Regions from separate parts of the Telluria sp. AZSoR62 genome, predicted to be linked through region 1. Evidence: predicted binding sites of a transcription regulator. Region 1 holds the regulator's gene; each other region holds the start of a gene.
The links. Region 1 encodes sigma-54, which starts transcription at its own class of promoters, with help from an activator protein. Its sites were predicted from a motif close to TGGCANGNAANCTGCTTT; they were not measured.
Positions count from the first base shown of each region.

Region 2: AC3XQU_RS20860 (PEP-CTERM sorting domain-containing protein) is a predicted target of sigma-54. The motif match lies at 1,849-1,866, and genes of this name have one in related genera.
Region 3: prpB (methylisocitrate lyase) is a predicted target of sigma-54. The motif match lies at 1,424-1,441, and genes of this name have one in related genera.
Region 4: AC3XQU_RS13425 (PEP-CTERM sorting domain-containing protein) is a predicted target of sigma-54. The motif match lies at 2,573-2,590, and genes of this name have one in related genera.

Region 1 covers NZ_JBYTST010000006.1:202,639-207,181, reverse strand. Annotated here, with positions in the region: gene lptA (lipopolysaccharide transport periplasmic protein LptA) at 1-349, shown strand, start outside; gene lptB (LPS export ABC transporter ATP-binding protein) at 346-1,119, shown strand; gene AC3XQU_RS11820 (RNA polymerase factor sigma-54) at 1,122-2,600, shown strand; gene hpf (ribosome hibernation-promoting factor, HPF/YfiA family) at 2,657-3,010, shown strand; gene AC3XQU_RS11810 (enoyl-CoA hydratase/isomerase family protein) at 3,154-4,239, shown strand; gene rapZ (RNase adapter RapZ) at 4,318-4,543, opposite strand, start outside.
Region 2 covers NZ_JBYTST010000017.1:10,976-15,518, forward strand. Annotated here, with positions in the region: gene rpoC (DNA-directed RNA polymerase subunit beta') at 1-1,669, shown strand, start outside; gene AC3XQU_RS20860 (PEP-CTERM sorting domain-containing protein) at 1,904-2,554, shown strand; gene AC3XQU_RS20865 (hypothetical protein) at 2,738-3,109, opposite strand; gene AC3XQU_RS20870 (penicillin-insensitive murein endopeptidase) at 3,118-3,582, opposite strand; gene ovoA (5-histidylcysteine sulfoxide synthase) at 3,734-4,543, opposite strand, start outside.
Region 3 covers NZ_JBYTST010000018.1:61,421-65,963, forward strand. Annotated here, with positions in the region: gene AC3XQU_RS21365 (cation acetate symporter) at 1-1,233, shown strand, start outside; gene prpB (methylisocitrate lyase) at 1,485-2,375, shown strand; gene prpC (bifunctional 2-methylcitrate synthase/citrate synthase) at 2,389-3,549, shown strand; gene acnD (Fe/S-dependent 2-methylisocitrate dehydratase AcnD) at 3,634-4,543, shown strand, end outside.
Region 4 covers NZ_JBYTST010000007.1:263,633-268,175, reverse strand. Annotated here, with positions in the region: gene AC3XQU_RS13435 (YaiI/YqxD family protein) at 1-387, shown strand, start outside; gene AC3XQU_RS13430 (IS1595 family transposase) at 476-1,429, opposite strand; gene AC3XQU_RS13425 (PEP-CTERM sorting domain-containing protein) at 1,563-2,534, opposite strand; gene AC3XQU_RS13420 (hydrogen peroxide-inducible genes activator) at 2,725-3,666, opposite strand; gene AC3XQU_RS13415 (PilT/PilU family type 4a pilus ATPase) at 3,823-4,543, shown strand, end outside.

The sequences.
Region 1 (4,543 bases):
GCCGGAAGGCTACATGAGCGTGACGCTCACCGCGGCCCCCGGCAAGCTGGCCACCTTCCGCCAGAAGCGCGACGGCGGCCCGGACCTGTGGGTCGAGGGCCAGGCCCAGCGCATCGAGTACGACGAGCGCGCCGAACTGGTGAAGCTGTTCACCGCCGCCGAAGTGCGCGAACTGGAAAACGGCCGCCTGGCCAACGAAATCAAGGGTCCCTTCATCTCCTACGACAACCGCAAGGAAGTCGCCCAGGTGCGCAACGACGCCAGCGGCCAGAGCAAGGTCGGCGGCGGGCGCGGCACCCTGATCATCGCCCCGCGCCGCGCTGCGCCTGCAGAAGGCGGCAAGCAATGACGGTGGTGGAGAAGAGCGTGCGCGAAGGCTGCAGCACCCTGGTCGTCAAGGGCCTGCAAAAGAGCTATGGCAAGCGGCTGGTGGTGCGCGACGTGTCGCTGCAGGTCGATTGCGGCGAAGTGGTGGGGCTGCTGGGCCCGAACGGCGCCGGCAAGACCACCTCGTTCTACATGATCGTCGGCCTGGTGCCGTCGGACGCCGGCTCGATCGACATCAACGGCACCGACATCTCGAGCCTGCCGATCCACCGCCGCGCGGTGCTGGGCCTGTCCTACCTGCCGCAGGAAGCCTCGGTGTTCCGCAAGCTGACGGTGGAAGAGAATATCCGCGCCGTGCTGGAACTGCAGCGCACCAACGAGGGCAAGGCCTTGTCGAAGGACGAGATCAACGGGCGCCTGGACACCCTGCTGGCCGAGCTGCAGATCGAGAAGCTGCGCGAGAACCCGGCGCTGTCGCTGTCGGGCGGCGAGCGCCGCCGCGTCGAGATCGCACGCGCACTCGCTACCAATCCGCGCTTCGTGCTGCTGGACGAACCCTTTGCCGGCGTGGACCCGATTGCGGTGATCGAGATCCAGCGCATCGTGCGCTTCCTGAAGGAGCGCAACATCGGCGTCCTGATCACGGACCACAACGTGCGCGAGACGCTCGGCATCTGCGACCGCGCCTACATCATCAACCAGGGGGCGGTGCTGGCCTCGGGCCGTCCGGACGACATCATCGCCGACGAGTCGGTGCGCCGCGTCTACCTCGGCGAACACTTCCGCATGTGACCATGAAACAGTCCCTGCAACTCCGCACGTCGCAGCACCTGGCGCTCACGCCGCAACTGCAGCAGTCGATCCGGCTGCTGCAATTGTCCACGCTCGAACTGCACCAGGAGCTCGAGCAGATACTGACCGATAACCCGCTGCTCGAACGGCTCGACGATCCGCTCGACCACTCGGTGCGGCTGCTGGCCGACGGCGCCATCAACAGCGCCCCCTCCAGCGCCGAAGCCCCGGCCGCGCAGCCGGGACAGGAAGGCGGCGAAGGCGAGGCCGCCAAGCCCGATGCCGACGGCTTCGAGGACGGCGACCGCGACCGCGGCGAGCCTGACGGCGACTGGGGCGGCGAGGGCGGCGGCGCGAGGAGCGGCGACGACGAAGACGGCCGCCCGCAGCTGGAAGCGTGCAGCGTGTCGCTGCGCGAGCACCTGGCCGAGCAGGTTCGCACCACCGGCTGCGGCGTGCGCGACCGCGCGCTGGCCGAACTGGTGATCGATGCGCTGGACGACAACGGCTACCTGGAGGAGCCGCTGGACGACATCCACGCGCGCCTGCCCGCCGAACTCGAGATCGAGATGGACGAGCTGCGCTGCGCGCTGGCGCTGGTGCAGAGCCTGGACCCGGTCGGCTGCGGCGCCCGCAGCGCGGCCGAATGCCTGGCGCTGCAGATCCGTCGCATGCCGGGCGTGCCGATGGTGACGCGGCGCCTGGCCTTGAGCATCGTCGAAGGCTACCTGAGCTGGTTCGCCCAGCGCGAGTACACCAAGCTCAAGAAGGCGCTGGACTGCGACGACGAAGACCTGCGCGAGGTCCAGGCCGTCATCCGCCAGTGCAATCCGCATCCCGGCGCGGCCTTTGCGTCCGCTGCCTCGGACTACGTGGTGCCGGACGTGATCGTACGCCGCGCCAAGAGCGGCTGGTCGGTCATGCTGAACCCGGATGTGATGCCGAAGCTGCGCGTGAACTCGCTTTACGCCAACCTGCTCAAGCAGGGAAAAAGCGAGAGCCAGATGGGCGCACAGCTGCAGGAAGCCAAGTGGCTGATCAAGAATATGCGCCAGCGTTTCGACACGATCCTGCGCGTAGCCGAGGCAATTGTTGAGCGCCAGCGCAACTTTTTCAGCCACGGCGCGGTTGCCATGCGTCCGCTTGTGCTGCGCGAGATTGCTGATACACTAGGCCTACACGAGAGCACTATTTCCCGTGTAACCACGCAGAAATACATGTTGACCCCCCACGGCATGTTTGAACTGAAATACTTCTTCGGAAGCCACGTCGCCACCGAAGCGGGGGGAGAAGCATCTTCCACGGCGATCCGCGCGCTGATTGCGCAATTGACAGGAGCAGAAGACCCTAAGAACCCTTTATCCGACAGCAAGATCGCGGAAATGCTCGGGGAACAAGGTATGGTCATTGCGCGCCGGACGGTAGCCAAATACCGCGAAGCCCTCAAGATCCCTCCCGTCAGCCTCCGCAAGTCTCTGTAAAGCACTGTCCCACCTACCTTGTGGTGCCGGCAGGGCAACATTTCAAAGGAGTGTGTATGAACCTCACAATCAGTGGTCATCATCTTGAAGTGACTCCCGCAATTCGTGAATACGTTCAGAATAAGCTCGAGCGCATTACCCGCCATTTCGACCACGTGATCGACACCCACGTGTTCCTCGCCATCGATAATCTCACCGAAAAAGAAAAACGGCAGAAAGCCGAGATCAACCTGCAAGTATCAGGAAAAATTTTGCATGTGGCCAGCGCCGCGCAAGACCTGTACGCGGCGATCGACATGCTGATGGACAGGCTGGACCGCCAGGTCATCAAGCACAAGTCCATGCTGCAAAACCATAATCACGTGGCGCACAAGCGCCTGCCGGATACCGGCGAAGCCGCCGTCGCGTAAATACGCACAGCAGCAATGACAGCAGGGGCGTCTGAGGGGACGCCCTTTTTGCTGGGCGCTCCCTTTACTGTTACGTTTGCACGCTTCCAATTTCACGCTTTTGTTCTGTAGAATGCATGTCTTTTCGATCACAGAGCATCTCCATGACCGACACCGTCCTGACCCGCGTCGCCAACCGCACCGGCGTCATTACGCTCGACCGGCCGCAAGCCCTGAACTCCCTCTCGCTCGACATGGTGCGCGCGCTCACCGCGATCCTGCGCGACTGGCAAACTGACGCCGGCATCGACGCGGTCGTCATCGGCAGCACCAGCGAGAAGGCCTTGTGCGCGGGTGGCGACATCCGCTTCTTCCACGAAAAGGGCCAGGTCGGGCCGATGGGCGGCAGCGCGCTGCTGGAAGACTTCTTTACCGAAGAATACGCACTGAACCACCTGATCCATTTCTACCCGAAGCCGTATATCGCGCTGATGGACGGCGTGGTGATGGGCGGGGGCATGGGCATCGCCCAGGGCGGCCCTGGTTGCGGCCTGCGCATTGTCACCGAACGCAGCAAGGTTGCCATGCCCGAAGTGAACATCGGCCTGTTCCCGGATGTCGGCGGCAGCCATTTCCTGTCGCATGCGCCGGGCCAGCTGGGGCAATACCTGGGCCTGACCGGCCTGACCATCGGCGCGGCCGACGCCATCTATGTGGGACTGGCCGACCTGTTCGTGCCGGGCGAGAAGATGGGCGAGCTGATGGCGCTGGTGGAGGCGACCGCGGGCGCCGACCTGCCTGCGGCGATCCGCGCGTTTGCCGCGCCGTTTGCGCAAGCCGCCGGCAGCAGTGAACTGCAGGCCCAGCGCGCCGTGATCGATGCGCACTTCAGCGCTGCTTCAGTGGCCGCCATCATGGAATCGCTCGCGCGCGACGAAAACCCGTTCGCGCAAAAGGCCCTGAAGGCCATGCGCCAGCGCTCGCCGCTGATGATGTGCGTCACGCGCGAACTCCTGCTGCGCGGCGCCGCGCTCGGCGTGGCCGACTGCCTGCGCATGGAACGCTCGCTGGTGCGCCGCAATTTCGAGCACGGCGAAGTGCTCGAAGGCGTGCGCGCGCTGGTGATCGACAAGGACAATGCGCCGAAGTGGAATCCGGCGACGCTGGAGGAAGTCACGCCGGAGATGGTGGCGGCATTCTTCGAGCCAGTGTGGCCCGACTACGCGCATCCGCTGCACCACCTGGCCTGACGCCGGTTTGAATGTGGGTGGGGGCGGGTAACCCGGGCCGTTGGCCCGGGTTACCCGCCCCCACCGTTTTTCAAGCGTTCAGACCGCAACGTGCTTGGGCTGCTCCCGGTGCCGCACGATCACGCGTTCGGTGCCTCCGAAATAGGCGCCGAGGCGTTCCGCCATGTACACCGAGCGGTGCTGCCCGCCGGTGCAACCCACCGCCACGGTCAGGTAGCTGCGGTTGTCCGTCTTGAACGAGGGCAGCCATTTGGCGACGAAGTTCTTGATATCTTCCAGCATCTCGGTGGCGCTGGGCTGGGCA
Region 2 (4,543 bases), on a different contig from region 1:
CACCCTGCTGGACGAAGACATGGTCGAAGAGATCGAGCGTCTGGGCATCGACGAAGTCAAGGTCCGCACCCCGCTGAACTGCGACACCCGCTACGGCCTGTGCGCATCCTGCTACGGCCGCGACCTGGGCCGCGGCTCGATGGTCAACAGCGGCGAAGCAGTCGGCGTCGTGGCGGCACAGTCGATCGGTGAGCCGGGTACCCAGCTGACCATGCGTACCTTCCACATCGGTGGTGCGGCATCGCGTGCCGCAGTGGCGTCGTCGGTCGAAGCCAAGTCGAACGGTACGGTCCGCTTCACGGCGACCATGCGTTACGTCACCAACGGCAAGGGCGCGCAAATCGTCATTACCCGTTCGGGCGAAGTGCTGATCACCGACGACCACGGCCGTGAGCGCGAGCGTCACAAGGTGCCGTACGGCGCGACCCTGATCGTCAAGGACGGCCAGGCAGTCAAGGCCGGCACCGCCCTGGCAACCTGGGATCCGCTGACCCGTCCGATCATCACCGAGTACGCAGGTACCATCAAGTTCGAGAACGTGGAAGAGGGCGTCACCGTCGCTCGCCAGGTCGACGAAGTGACCGGCCTGTCGACCCTGGTCGCGATCGATCCGAAGCGCCGTGGTTCCGCAGGCAAGGTTGTGCGTCCGCAGGTCAAGCTGCTGAACGAAGAAGGCCAGGAAGTGAAGATCGCCGGCACCGAGCACGCCGTGACGATCGGTTTCCAGGTTGGCGCGCTGATCATGGTGAAGGACGGCCAGGCCGTCTCGGTGGGTGAAGTGCTGGCACGTATCCCGACCGAATCGCAGAAGACCCGCGACATTACCGGTGGTCTGCCACGCGTTGCCGAGCTGTTCGAAGCACGTTCGCCGAAAGACGCGGGCATGCTGGCCGAAGTCACCGGTACCGTCGCCTTCGGTAAGGAAACCAAGGGCAAGCAGCGTCTGGAAATCACGGACATGGACGGCAACAAGCACGAGTTCCTGATCACCAAGGACAAGCAAGTGCTGGTCCACGATGGCCAGGTCGTGAACAAGGGCGAGATGATCGTCGATGGTCCGGCCGATCCGCAGGACATCCTGCGCCTGCTGGGTATCGAAGCGCTGGCACGTTACATCGTCGACGAAGTGCAGGACGTCTACCGTCTGCAAGGCGTGAAGATCAACGACAAGCACATCGAAGTGATCGTGCGCCAGATGCTGCGCCGCGTGGCCATCGTCGAAGCCGGCGACACCGACTACATCGTCGGCGAGCAGGTGGAGCGTTCGGAACTGCTGGAAGAGAACGACCGCATGGAAGCCGCAGGGAAACTGCAAGCGACCTACGAGAACGTCCTGCTGGGTATTACCAAGGCATCGCTGTCGACCGATTCGTTCATCTCGGCCGCATCGTTCCAGGAAACCACCCGCGTGCTGACCGAAGCTGCGATCATGGGCAAGCGCGACGGCCTGCGCGGCTTGAAGGAAAACGTCATTGTCGGCCGCCTGATCCCTGGCGGTACCGGCCTGGCATTCCACCGCGCCAAGAAAGAGAAGGAAGTGTGGGAGGCGGAAGAGCGCCAGGCACTGCTGCAGCAGGAGAAGGCCAACATGGCTGCCGAACTGCAGGCGATGGAAGACCAGCAGAATGCGGCGGCTCCGGCTGAGCAGCATCATGGCGAGGACGAGTGATCGTTTAGCTGAGCTGACATGAAAACGGCACCCTGAGGGGTGCCGTTTTTTTTGCCGCCTCTTTCCTTGTCGAATATTTTTACATCCGAGCCCCGGTTTCCAAGGTGCTTGTCTGTCGGATCTGGTTTGAGCTCTATAAGTTATTGATTCGCATAACAGAGTTGCAGAAAGGAAAACTTTGGCATAGAAATTGCTTCTTGTAAATTCCTCTCCGTACTAGAACTAGATGCCCGAATGAAGACTATGCCTTACAAATATCTGTCCAAAATTGCTGCAACCGCGGTGCTCTGCCTCGCTGCGAGCCCGAGTTTTGCGTCGGTCGTCTGGGATTTCAGTCCTGCTGTTGCCCAAGACAACGCGTCAGGTGACCGCTGGACCAATATCCTGGATATCCAGCATTTCGCCGAGCAGGTGTCGTTTGATAAAACGACGCGCATCAACGGGATGGACATCTACGGCAGCGATTTCTTTGGTGCCGTGGGCGACGCCGCGCGGATCACGATCTGGAGCGACGCCGGCATCCCAGGTACTGTCCTCGCCAGCTTCGACTCGGCGATCTCCATTGTCGATACCGAGGGCGTCCAGGGCGGCCAGAACCGCCTGCACGCGGATTTCAGCGGCTTCGACATGCTCGCCAATACCAAGTATTGGATCGGCATGACGACGACGACGGCCAACTGGACCCAGTCCGGCATGTACGCTATGCCTGGTGGCAACGGCACGATGGCGCAGTTCTTCAACATGGAGTACCAGGGCCAGGCCGACCTCGGTGACATGGCATTCCGCCTGCACGGTAGCGCTGCAGACGTACCGGAGCCTGCATCAGTGGCCCTGTTCGGCCTGGCCCTGCTGGGCATGGGCGCGGTGCGCCGCCGCAAGTCGTAACGCGCGATTGTTTCTCCAGCTTTCACCGCTGCAGTAAATCGCTGCCGCTGTTGGCTGCTCATGAAGACGGCATCCCGACGGAGGCCGTCTTTTTTGTTGGGAGTGGCTACGGAAGCATCTTCCGCTCAACCCGGTTACGCCTGGATCCCGCACGGAATCCCGTCGTTGAAAGTGCATCAGCGACTAGCAGACGCTACCCCCAATGCTTTTTCCATCGCGAAGATCAAAGCCAAAGCTGCATTCGTATTCCCCTTCCTTGCTCCGACTGCACGTCAAATTGCCTTTGTCGCGGAATCGGACACGCGTGCCGCCCCCTTCCGTGCATGCATCATGTTTATCGGGACCGATCGCGTCGAACAATTCCCGGGCAGCCGAGCCTTCCATTGAAATGGCAATCTTTTTATCCCTGACGGTCGGCGCTCTCGGATCGCCCAGCCCGCCTCCATAAATACGGTAGGTTGCCGCTGCTTTCTTGTAAGGACCGGGCCCGCTGTCTTCGGCGCTAGCGTTCACAGCAAAGGACAGTGCGATCAACAAAAAAGTTAGTTTGAACATGCTTCGCCTTAAAAACGCACTTCGACATGAAAATGGTCGTTGTGACCGGCCAGGGAGCGGACGCCAGGAATGGATATATCGTTGAAACGCACTGCCTTGACCATAGGCTGTTGAAGGAAGAGCCCAATGAGCCGCGCAGTTGCCCCTTGATCGTACTGGCCGTCCAGTCGATTGCACGGCGCTTCTCTCCCATCCCTGCGGATTGCACGTACGTCAACTTCCAGCCCGCTTCGATGGGAACGGTGCGGCTGAAATCGCTCGCCATCTGCCAGGCTGATGTTCCCAACGCCAAATTTGCGGCTGTCGACCTGACACCACTCGCAAGCGACCGCCTGGATGACAGTCATCATTCGTGGATGCGCGAATTGACCCCGTCCGTTACCAGGCGTGCCGTACACGTAGTAGCCCCCGCCTTCAAATCCTTGTGGAAGCACGAAGAAGCCGCGTGCATCCTGCGTTGATCTTTCCCTCATCGTGTCCCTAGGTCAACCCCTGCATGAGCAGTCGAAGAAGCCATTCTTAGGGAATTTGAGGATGCAATATTGATGCTGGCTAAAGCCATCAGTCGCCGTAAGTCGACCAAGGGGCAGTACAGTGTTTGATCGACGACTGCCCCCAGTCAACTCAGACGGACACCTTCCGCACCCACACCGTCAGGTCCGACACCACATATTCATACTTGCGGCGGTGCTCCCGAATCATGAACGGCATATCTTCCCGGTGCACCAGCTCGAACTCCTCGCCAAGCACTTCCTGCAAGCCATCCGCTGACCACTGCGGCCCATCCTCGCCCTCGGTGCCGCCCAGCCACGCGCCTTTCCCCGTGAACTGCTCCATCCAAGAAAACGGCGACGCAAAGACCACGATGCCGCCTTCCTTTACCAGCCCGCGCAGTCCACCCAGGCGTCCGAGGAAAGCCTTGGGACTCGGCAGGCGGCACAGCAGGTTCGACGCGAGCACCGCATCGAAGCCCGCATACTCGCTCGGCAGTGAGCAGGCGTCGGCGCGGCGGAAAGCGACGCGCGCCAGATCCACCCCCGCAGGCGCGACCGCCACCGCCGTCTCGTGGATATCGCCTTCTATCATGATCTTGTAGGGCAGCGAATCACCACGGCGCAAGGCTTCTGCAGCATCGATGAACTGTTCGGAAATGTCGACGCCGGTGACGTGGTCATACGACCGCGCCAGCGCGAAGCTCGCCGCGCCCACCGCGCACCCCACGTCCAGCACGCGCTCGAATCCGCAGCCGTGGCGGCGCGCCAGCGTCACGAGTTGATTCGCGCAGCGCTGCGGGAAATTCCCGACCATGTCGGCCAGCGAGGCCGGCGCCGACTTGTCCGGCGCGCCGTAGTGGAACAGCAGGTACTGCGACAGCACCGACTTGTTCTGGTACTTCGCCGAGCCGCCGCCGAGCAGGCGCACCGCGCTATCGGT
Region 3 (4,543 bases), on a different contig from region 1:
TTCCACCAGAAACCCATCCGCGTGTTCGCCGCCTCCGGCACCCTGGTGGTGGTGCTGTTCTATCTGATCGCGCAGATGGTCGGGGCAGGCCAGCTCATCAAGCTGCTGTTCGGCTTGGAATACTGGATGGCCGTCGTGATCGTCGGCGTCCTGATGATGGTCTACGTGCTGTTCGGCGGCATGACGGCCACCACCTGGGTGCAGATCATCAAGGCCGTGCTGCTGCTCTCGGGCGCCTCCTACATGGCCTTCGCCGTGCTGGCGCAATACAACTTCAGCCCGGAAAAACTGTTCGCCACCGCCACCGAAGTGCATGCCAAGGGCTTTTCCATCATGGGGCCGGGTAATTTCGTGAAAGACCCGATCTCGGCGATCTCCTTCGGCATGGCGCTCATGTTCGGCACCGCCGGCCTGCCGCACATCCTGATGCGCTTCTTCACCGTCCCCAGCGCCAAGGAAGCGCGCAAGTCGGTGCTGTGGGCCACCACCTGGATCGGCTATTTCTACATCCTCACCTTCATCATCGGCTTCGGCGCGATCGTGCTGGTCGGGACCAATCCTGCCTTCACGGACGCGTCCGGCAAACTGCTGGGCGGGAACAACATGGCGGCCGTGCACCTGGCCAAGGCCGTCGGCGGCGACATCTTCCTCGGGTTTATTTCGGCGGTGGCCTTCGCGACCATCCTCGCGGTGGTGGCCGGCCTGACCCTGTCGGGCGCATCGGCCGTCTCGCACGACCTGTATGCAACCGTGTTCGCCAAGTCTACCGCCACCAGCGGCAGCGAGCTGAGGGTGTCGAGGATCACGACCGTCGTGCTCGGCATCATTGCCGTGCTGCTGGGGATCGCCTTCGAGAAGCAGAACGTGGCCTTCATGGTCTCGCTCGCCTTTGCGATTGCCGCCTCGGCCAACTTCCCCGTGCTCTTCATGTCTGTGTTGTGGCGCAATTGCACCACGCGGGGCGCGACAGTCGGCGGCTTCCTCGGCCTTGGTACGGCGGTGATCCTGACACTGCTATCGAAATCGGTCTGGGTCGACGTGCTGGGCAATGCGGAAGCGATCTTCCCCTATACCTCGCCGGCCATTTTCTCGATGCCGATCGGCTTCATCGGGATCTGGCTGTTCTCGGTGATGGACGCCAGCCCGCGCGCGGCGATCGACAAGGCCGGCTTCGAAGCGCAGGAAGTGCGTTCGGAAACCGGTATCGGCGCCGCCGGGGCCAGCGGGCACTGAGCCGCTGCCGCCTGGGCAGGCAAAGGCCGGTTCCAGCCCCGCAACTGCGGGGCTTTTATTGCTATCATGTTCCATTTGGAGTTTCATGGTGAAACATCATGAAACGCCTGAGTGCCCGGATACTGCCGGTTGGGCATGAAAACACGGCCAAGTGCTTGAATTTGCGCGCGTGAGCTTCCCGCCACCCGGCTGGCACGTCCCTTGCATGAGAGGGCTGGTATTCGTTCAACGTATCACTCGAAAGGTTTAGCATGAGCCAGTATTCAGCCGGTGCGGCATTCCGCAAGGCAGTGCAGGAAGAATCCCCGCTGCAGGTCGTCGGCGCCATCAATGCCAACCATGCCCTGCTGGCCAAGCGCGCCGGGTTCAAGGCCATCTACCTGTCCGGTGGCGGCGTGGCCGCCGGCTCGCTGGGCCTGCCGGACCTGGGCATCTCGAACCTGGACGACGTGCTGGTCGACGTGCGCCGCATCACCGACGTGTGCGACTTGCCGCTGCTGGTCGACATCGACACCGGCTTTGGCGCCTCGGCCTTCAACGTGGCCCGCAGCGTCCGTTCGCTGATCAAGGCCGGCGCGGCCGCCTGCCATATCGAAGACCAGGTCGGCGCCAAGCGCTGCGGCCACCGTCCGGGCAAGGAAATCGTCGGCCTGGACGAGATGGTCGACCGCGTGAAGGCGGCGACCGACGCCCGCATCGACGAGAATTTCGTCATCATGGCGCGCACCGATGCGCTGGCCGTGGAAGGCCTGGACGCCGCGATCGAACGCGCCGTGGCCTGCGTCGAAGCCGGCGCCGACATGATCTTCCCGGAAGCCATGACCAGCCTCGAGATGTACAAGCAGTTCGCCGAGGCCGTGAAGGTGCCGGTGCTGGCCAACATCACCGAATTCGGTTCGACCCCGCTGTTCACCGTCGAGGAACTGAAGAGCGCCCATGTGGGCCTGGTGCTGTACCCGCTGTCGGCCTTCCGCGCCATGAACAAGGCGGCCGAAAACGTGTACAACGCCATTCGCCGCGACGGCACCCAGCAGAACGTGCTGGACACGATGCAGACCCGCGCCGAGCTGTACGACCGCATCGATTACCACAGCTACGAACAGAAGCTCGACGCGCTGTTCGCCCAAAAGAAAACCAAGTAATCCAGGAGACCGCATGAGCACCCAGAACAACGACACCCCAACGTTCAAGCCGAAGAAATCGGTGGCCCTGTCCGGCGTCGCCGCCGGTAATACCGCGCTGTGCTCGGTCGGCAAGACCGGCAACGACCTGCATTACCGCGGCTACGACATCCTCGATATCGCCACCACCAGCGAATTCGAGGAAGTGGCCTACCTGCTGGTGCATGGCAAGCTGCCGAACGCGGGCGAGCTCAAAGGCTACAAGGCCAAGCTGCGCTCGCTGCGCGGCCTGCCGCAGGCGGTCAAGAGCGCGCTGGAAGCGCTGCCGGCCGGCGCCCACCCGATGGACGTGATGCGCACGGGCGTGTCGACCCTGGGCTGCACGCTGCCCGAAAAAGACGATCACAACGTGCCCGGCGCGCGCGACATCGCCGACCGCCTGATGGCTTCGTTCGGCTCGATGCTGCTGTACTGGTACCACTACAGCCACAATGGCAAGCGCATCGAAGTCGAAACCGACGACGATTCGATCGGCGGCCACTTCCTGCACCTGCTGCACGGCCACGCGCCGAAGGAAGAGTGGGTGCGCGCCATGCACACCTCGCTGATCCTGTACGCCGAGCACGAATTCAATGCCTCGACCTTCACCGCCCGCGTCATCGCCGGCACCGGTTCGGACATGCACTCGGCGATCACCGGCGCGATAGGCGCGCTGCGCGGCCCGAAGCACGGCGGCGCCAACGAAGTCGCGCTGGATATCCAGAAGCGCTACGAGAACGCCGACGAAGCCGAGGCCGACATCCGCAACCGCGTGGCCAACAAGGAAGTCGTGATCGGCTTCGGCCACCCGGTCTATACCATCAGCGACCCGCGCAACGTGGTGATCAAGGAAGTGGCCCGTTCGCTGTCCGCCGAGGGGGGCTCGATGAAGATGTTCGACATCGCCGAGCGCCTGGAATCGGTGATGTGGGAAGTCAAGAAGATGTTCCCGAACCTGGACTGGTTCTCGGCCGTCTCGTACCACATGATGGGCGTGCCGACCGCCATGTTCACGCCGCTGTTCGTGATTTCGCGCACCTCCGGCTGGGCCGCGCACGTGATCGAGCAGCGCATCGACAACAAGATCATTCGCCCGAGCGCGAACTACGTGGGTCCGGAAGACCTGCAGTTCGTGCCGATCGCGGACCGGAAGTAATAGACAGTACCGCCAGCCTCAACCGTCATCCCGGCCCTCGCCGGGATGGCGGTTCCACGGTCAGCTAATTCATCGAGCACCATCATGAACACCAATCACCGCAAACCCCTCCCTGGCACCACCCTCGACTATTTCGACACGCGCGGCGCGATCGATGCGATCCAGCCCGGCGCCTACGACACGCTGCCCTACACCTCGCGCGTGCTGGCCGAGAACCTGGTGCGCCGCTGCGACCCCGCCACCATGACCGATTCGCTCAAGCAGCTCATCGAGCGCAAGCAGGACCTCGATTTCCCGTGGTTCCCGGCGCGCGTGGTCTGCCACGACATCCTGGGCCAGACCGCGCTGGTCGACCTGGCCGGCCTGCGCGACGCCATCGCCAGCCAGGGCGGCGACCCGGCCCTGGTCAATCCGGTGGTGCCGACCCAGCTGGTGGTCGACCACTCGCTGGCCGTCGAATGCGGCGGCTTCGACCCGGACGCTTTCGCCAAGAACCGCGCCATCGAAGACCGCCGCAACGAAGACCGCTTCCACTTCATCGAGTGGACCAAGAAGGCCTTCCAGAACGTCGACGTGATCCCGCCGGGGAACGGCATCCTGCACCAGATCAACCTCGAGCGCATGTCGCCGGTGATCCAGAGCGAAGCCGGCGTGGCCTACCCCGACACCCTGGTCGGCACCGACTCGCACACCCCGATGGTCGACGCCCTGGGCGTGATCGCCATCGGCGTGGGCGGCCTGGAAGCCGAAAGCGTGATGCTGGGCCGCGCTTCCTGGATGCGCCTGCCGGACATCATCGGCGTCGAGCTGACGGGCAGGGCGCAGCCCGGCATCACCGCCACCGACATCGTGCTGGCGCTGACCGAATTCCTGCGCAATGCCAAGGTCGTCTCCAGCTACCTCGAGTTCTATGGCGAGGGCGCGTCCAGCCTGACCCTGGGCGACCGCGCGACCATCTCGAACATGGCCCCCGAATTCGGCGCCACCGCCGCGA
Region 4 (4,543 bases), on a different contig from region 1:
ACGCAGATCAACGTGACGCTGGTCGCCAACCAGCTGATCCGCGTGCCGGGCTCGCGCTTCATCCGCGCGCTGCAGGTGCCGAGCGGCGCCGACGTGGCCGATGCCGAGATCGTCGAGCGCGTGCGTAGCGGCGACATCGTCGTGACCGGCGACATTCCGCTGGCGGCGCTGGTGCTGGACAAGGGCGGGCTGCCGCTCAACCCGCGCGGCGAGTGGTACACCAAGGATACGATCGCCCAGCAATTGACCATGCGCGCCTTCATGGAAGAGCTGCGCGGCAGCGGCGTCGATACCGGCGGGCCGGCCGCCTTCAGCCAGGCCGACAGCCGCAATTTCGCCAACGCGCTCGACCGCCAGCTGGCGCGGGTGCGCGCGGCCGGCAACTGAGCGGTCGGGTACTGTCGAGGTCGGAAAATCTTACAGTGGCTGTGGGCGCCGGCCGACCTGCGCCAGCAAGAAAACGGCGCTGTCCTCGTTATGTGTGGAAGATGCCCAGCGCCGCTCGCAGCAGCCGCTCTGCTGAAGTAATCCGCTCGCCATCGAGTGCCCAGCGCCAGCCCAGGTAGTTGGACAGGTAGCGGGAGGCAACGCCATGGAAACGGGTGAGCCATTGGCGAAAACGCTGGTGGTAGGAATTGACGTTCTGAACATGGACGACGCCGCGCACCCGTTCGCCAAGTCGCAGATTCACGAAAGCGTGAGCAATGCCTGCTTCGCGCGCAAAAGCCCGGTAGGCGCGATGCCCATCGGTCACTAGGAGCACATCCTTGTCGAGCCTGGCGCCGAGGTGACGGTGCAACTGCCGTTTGGTCACTGCAGCGCGGCCCGTGATGAAGTCGAGCGTCTGCCCGGTGCGGTCGCGCGCCACCAGGATGCAGACGTGTTCGTGCGTGATCCCGCGCGTGGAGGCAACCCCACCGCGTCGCCGCGCAGGCCGGTCCAGGGTGCGTGAACCCTTTTGCGACTCCAGTAAAAACATTTCATCGGCTTCGGCAATGCCCGTCAGGCGCTCGGCCCGGTCGTGCTTGGCCAATGCAAGAAAACGGTGGCGCCAGCGAAAGCTGGTGTTGCGGTGTACGCCGACTGCCTTGGCGGCCGCGCGCACGCTTTGCGTCTCGAGCATCCTTTCAAGGTAGTCAAGCCACTTGGCGCGATGGCGCAATCGCGACAAGGGCGTGCCGCTCAGCGCACTGAAGGTTCTGCGGCAAGCGCGGCAGCGGTAACGCTGGATGCCGCGGGTAAAGCCATGGCGGTAGGACTTGTCGGCCCTGCAAGCCGGGCAGCATGGCTTGGGCTGGGCTTGCGCAATTGCCGCGCAGACGCGCTCGAACCCGATTGCAGGTTGCAAGGCGTCCAGCAGTTGGCCTCGCTGGCGGCGCGTCAGCGAGGGCAGTTTCTTCAGCCACCTGCTAAACCCTGTCCCGTTCATATCCCATCCAACGCTCGATCAGACGGGAGGTTGGACTTCGCAAGAACTCAACAGTTCAATTTCTACACCTTGCGGTGACAGCGCCAAGAAAAAGGAGCCCCGCGAGGCTCCTTTGTCGTATGCACCGGACGAGTCAGCTGCGCGACTTGCGGGCGAACATGCCGGCTGCAACGAAGCCCATCAGCATGAGCGGCAGGGTTGCCGGCTCGGGAATCTGGTTGGGACCGGCGACGTTGCAATCGCTGCAGATCCAGAGCGCTTCGGAACCACCGTTGTTGCCCGTATAGCGGACGTCGAGCGACAGGAAGTAGTTTCCATTGACGAGGTTATACACGGCGTCGCTCAGGGTCTGGTTGAACGCGGCAAACTCCGCAACGCTGGTGCTCAGGTTGTTTTCAACGTAATAGCCTTGCGGGCCGCAGGAATTGGCATTGGACGCCGTGCCGATGTTATACGACACCCCCGTGGTCTTGTTCACGCAGAAATTGGCTGCCACCGGCAGGTAGTTCGCGAGCGAGGCGGCGCTGCATCCGCTGCCCGTGCTGAGCTCGAAGCACAGGTCGTTGACGGTGTTGCCGGCGGCATCGATGATGCGGGCCTGGCCCCAGACATTGAGCCACTGGCTCATGCCCGAGCCTCGCTGGTTGTTATCGAACAGGAAGACCAGGTCGTTGCCGTCGAGGTAAGTGCGCAGCAGGCTAAGGGAAATTTCCCAAGTGTTTGCCCGATCGCCGGTGAACTGGCCTGCGGCATCCGTCATCACGTAGGTCGAGCTCTGGTTGCCCTCGGGCGTCACGAAAGGATCGTCGACCGGATCGCCCACATTGAAGGGCGGGGTGTTGTCCGGACCGTTCGACCCCACCAGCACGATCGCCTGGTCTGCAATCTGCCCTGGAGAAGACTGGACCGGCAGGCCGGAAGCGGGCAGGCAGCGTGGATCGCCGGCTGCCGCGCACTGCCGCAGCAGGTCGAGCGAATAGATGTTGAAGCCGTTATAAGTAGTAACCGACATTTCATTGGCGGCGGGCAAACTCAGCTGCGTAGCCTGTGCCGAACCTGCCAGAAGTGCCACACCGAAAAATAGACGACCGATGAACTGTTTCATGAAATCCCCCTTTAGTTATGAATGAAGCTCCAATGCTGTAAGCATAAAGCGGGCCATTCACAAAATAAGGCGTGGATTCAAGCGCTTATGAAAAATGGGTAATCAAAACCGGTAGTCATTGTAAATACTACCGACAGTCGGTCATTGCTATGGCGCTTGTATTTACGATTGATAAGCTTAAAAAGCAGCCTCAGGCAGCCACTTCCAGCCTGACCATTTCCACGCCCGGCAGCCGGCATTCGCCGACCGCGCGCGCCACCGCATCGATGGCCGCGCGCCGCGTGAAGCTCTTGCGCCAGACCAGCACGACACGGCGCGAGGGCGTCGGGTGGGCAAACGGCACATAGGTCAGCAGGCCGTGGGGATCGTGCATGTCGGCCACCGAGGCGCGCGGCAGCACGGTCAGGCCGATGCCGCTGGCCACCATGTGGCGGATGGTCTCGAGCGAAGAGCCCTCGAAGGTGCGCTGCATGCCGTTGCCCGGCGACGAATAGCGCGCCATCTCCGGGCACACTTCCAGCACCTGGTCGCGGAAGCAGTGGCCCGCGCCCAGCAGCAGCATGGTTTCCAGCTTCAGGTCGTCGGCCGGGATCTCCTTGCGGCCGGCCCAGGGGTGGGTGCGCGGCATGGCCACCACGAAGGGCTCGTCGTACAGGGTCTGCATCGACATCCCGTGCTCCGGCAGCGGCAGCGCCACGATGGCGGCGTCGAGCTCGCCCTGGCGCAGCAGTTCCAGCAGCTTGTGGGTGAAATTTTCTTGCAGCACCAGGGGCATTTGGGGCACGGTGTCGATCAGGTTGCGCACCAGGGGCGGCAGCAGGTAGGGCCCGATGGTGTAGATCACGCCCAGGCGCAGCGGACCGGCGAGCGGGTCCTTGTTCTGCTTGGCCAGTTCCTTGATGGCGGCGGTCTGCTCCAGCACGCGCTCGGCCTGGGCCACGATCTGGGCGCCCAGCGGCGTCACCGAGACCTCGGAGCCCCCGCGCTCGAACAGCGTCACGCCCAGCTCGTCTTCGAGCTTCTTGATGGCGACGGACAGGGTGGGCTGGGCCACGAAGCAGGCTTCGGCGGCATGGCCGAAGTGGCGGGCGCGCGCAACGGCGACGATGTATTTCAGCTCGGTCAATGTCATAGGTATCGGTCCCAGGATGTTGCGGCCGTATTGACGTGCATCCTGACACAATGTTGGCTTTTAGTCAGCCAAGATTTTCATTCAGTGGGTATAGGTGAAATCATAGTCGATATAATTGCCCGGCAGGATTTTCGCCTGCGTTCTCGAGAGGTACCCATGTCTTCAACCTTCGGCCCGGCGGAAGCCCAGGCCTATATCCACAAGCTCCTGACGGTCATGCACCAGCAGGGCGGCTCCGACCTGTTCATCTCCAGCGATTTTCCGCCGAGCATGAAGCACCAGGGGGCCATGAAGCCGCTGAGCCAGCAGCGCCTGTCCGGCGAAGTCACGCGCGCACTCGCCCTGTCCTTGATGAACGAGCGCCAGCGCGCGGAATTCGAAGCCGAGATGGAATGCAATTTCGCGATCTCGCTGCCGGGCGTGTGCCGCTTCCGCGTCAACGTCTTCGTGCAGCAGCAAAGCGTGGGCATGGTGGTGCGCACCATCGCCTCCGAGATCCCGAACTTCGAGAAGCTCGACCTGCCCGAGGTGCTGAAAGATGTCGTGATGACCAAGCGCGGCCTGGTGCTGGTCGTCGGCGGCACCGGTTCGGGCAAGTCGACCACGCTGGCGGCCATGATCGACTACCGCAACAGCAATTCGGCCGGCCACATCATCACCGTGGAAGACCCGGTGGAGTACGTCCACAAGAACAAGAGCTGCCTGGTGACCCACCGCGAAGTCGGGGTCGACACGCATTCCTGGCACAACGCCCTGAAGAACACGCTGCGCCAGGCGCCGGACGTGATCCTGATCGGCGAGATCCGCGACACCGAAACCATGGAGCACGCGATCGCTTTTGCCGAGACCGGCCACCTGTGCCTGGGCACCCTGCACG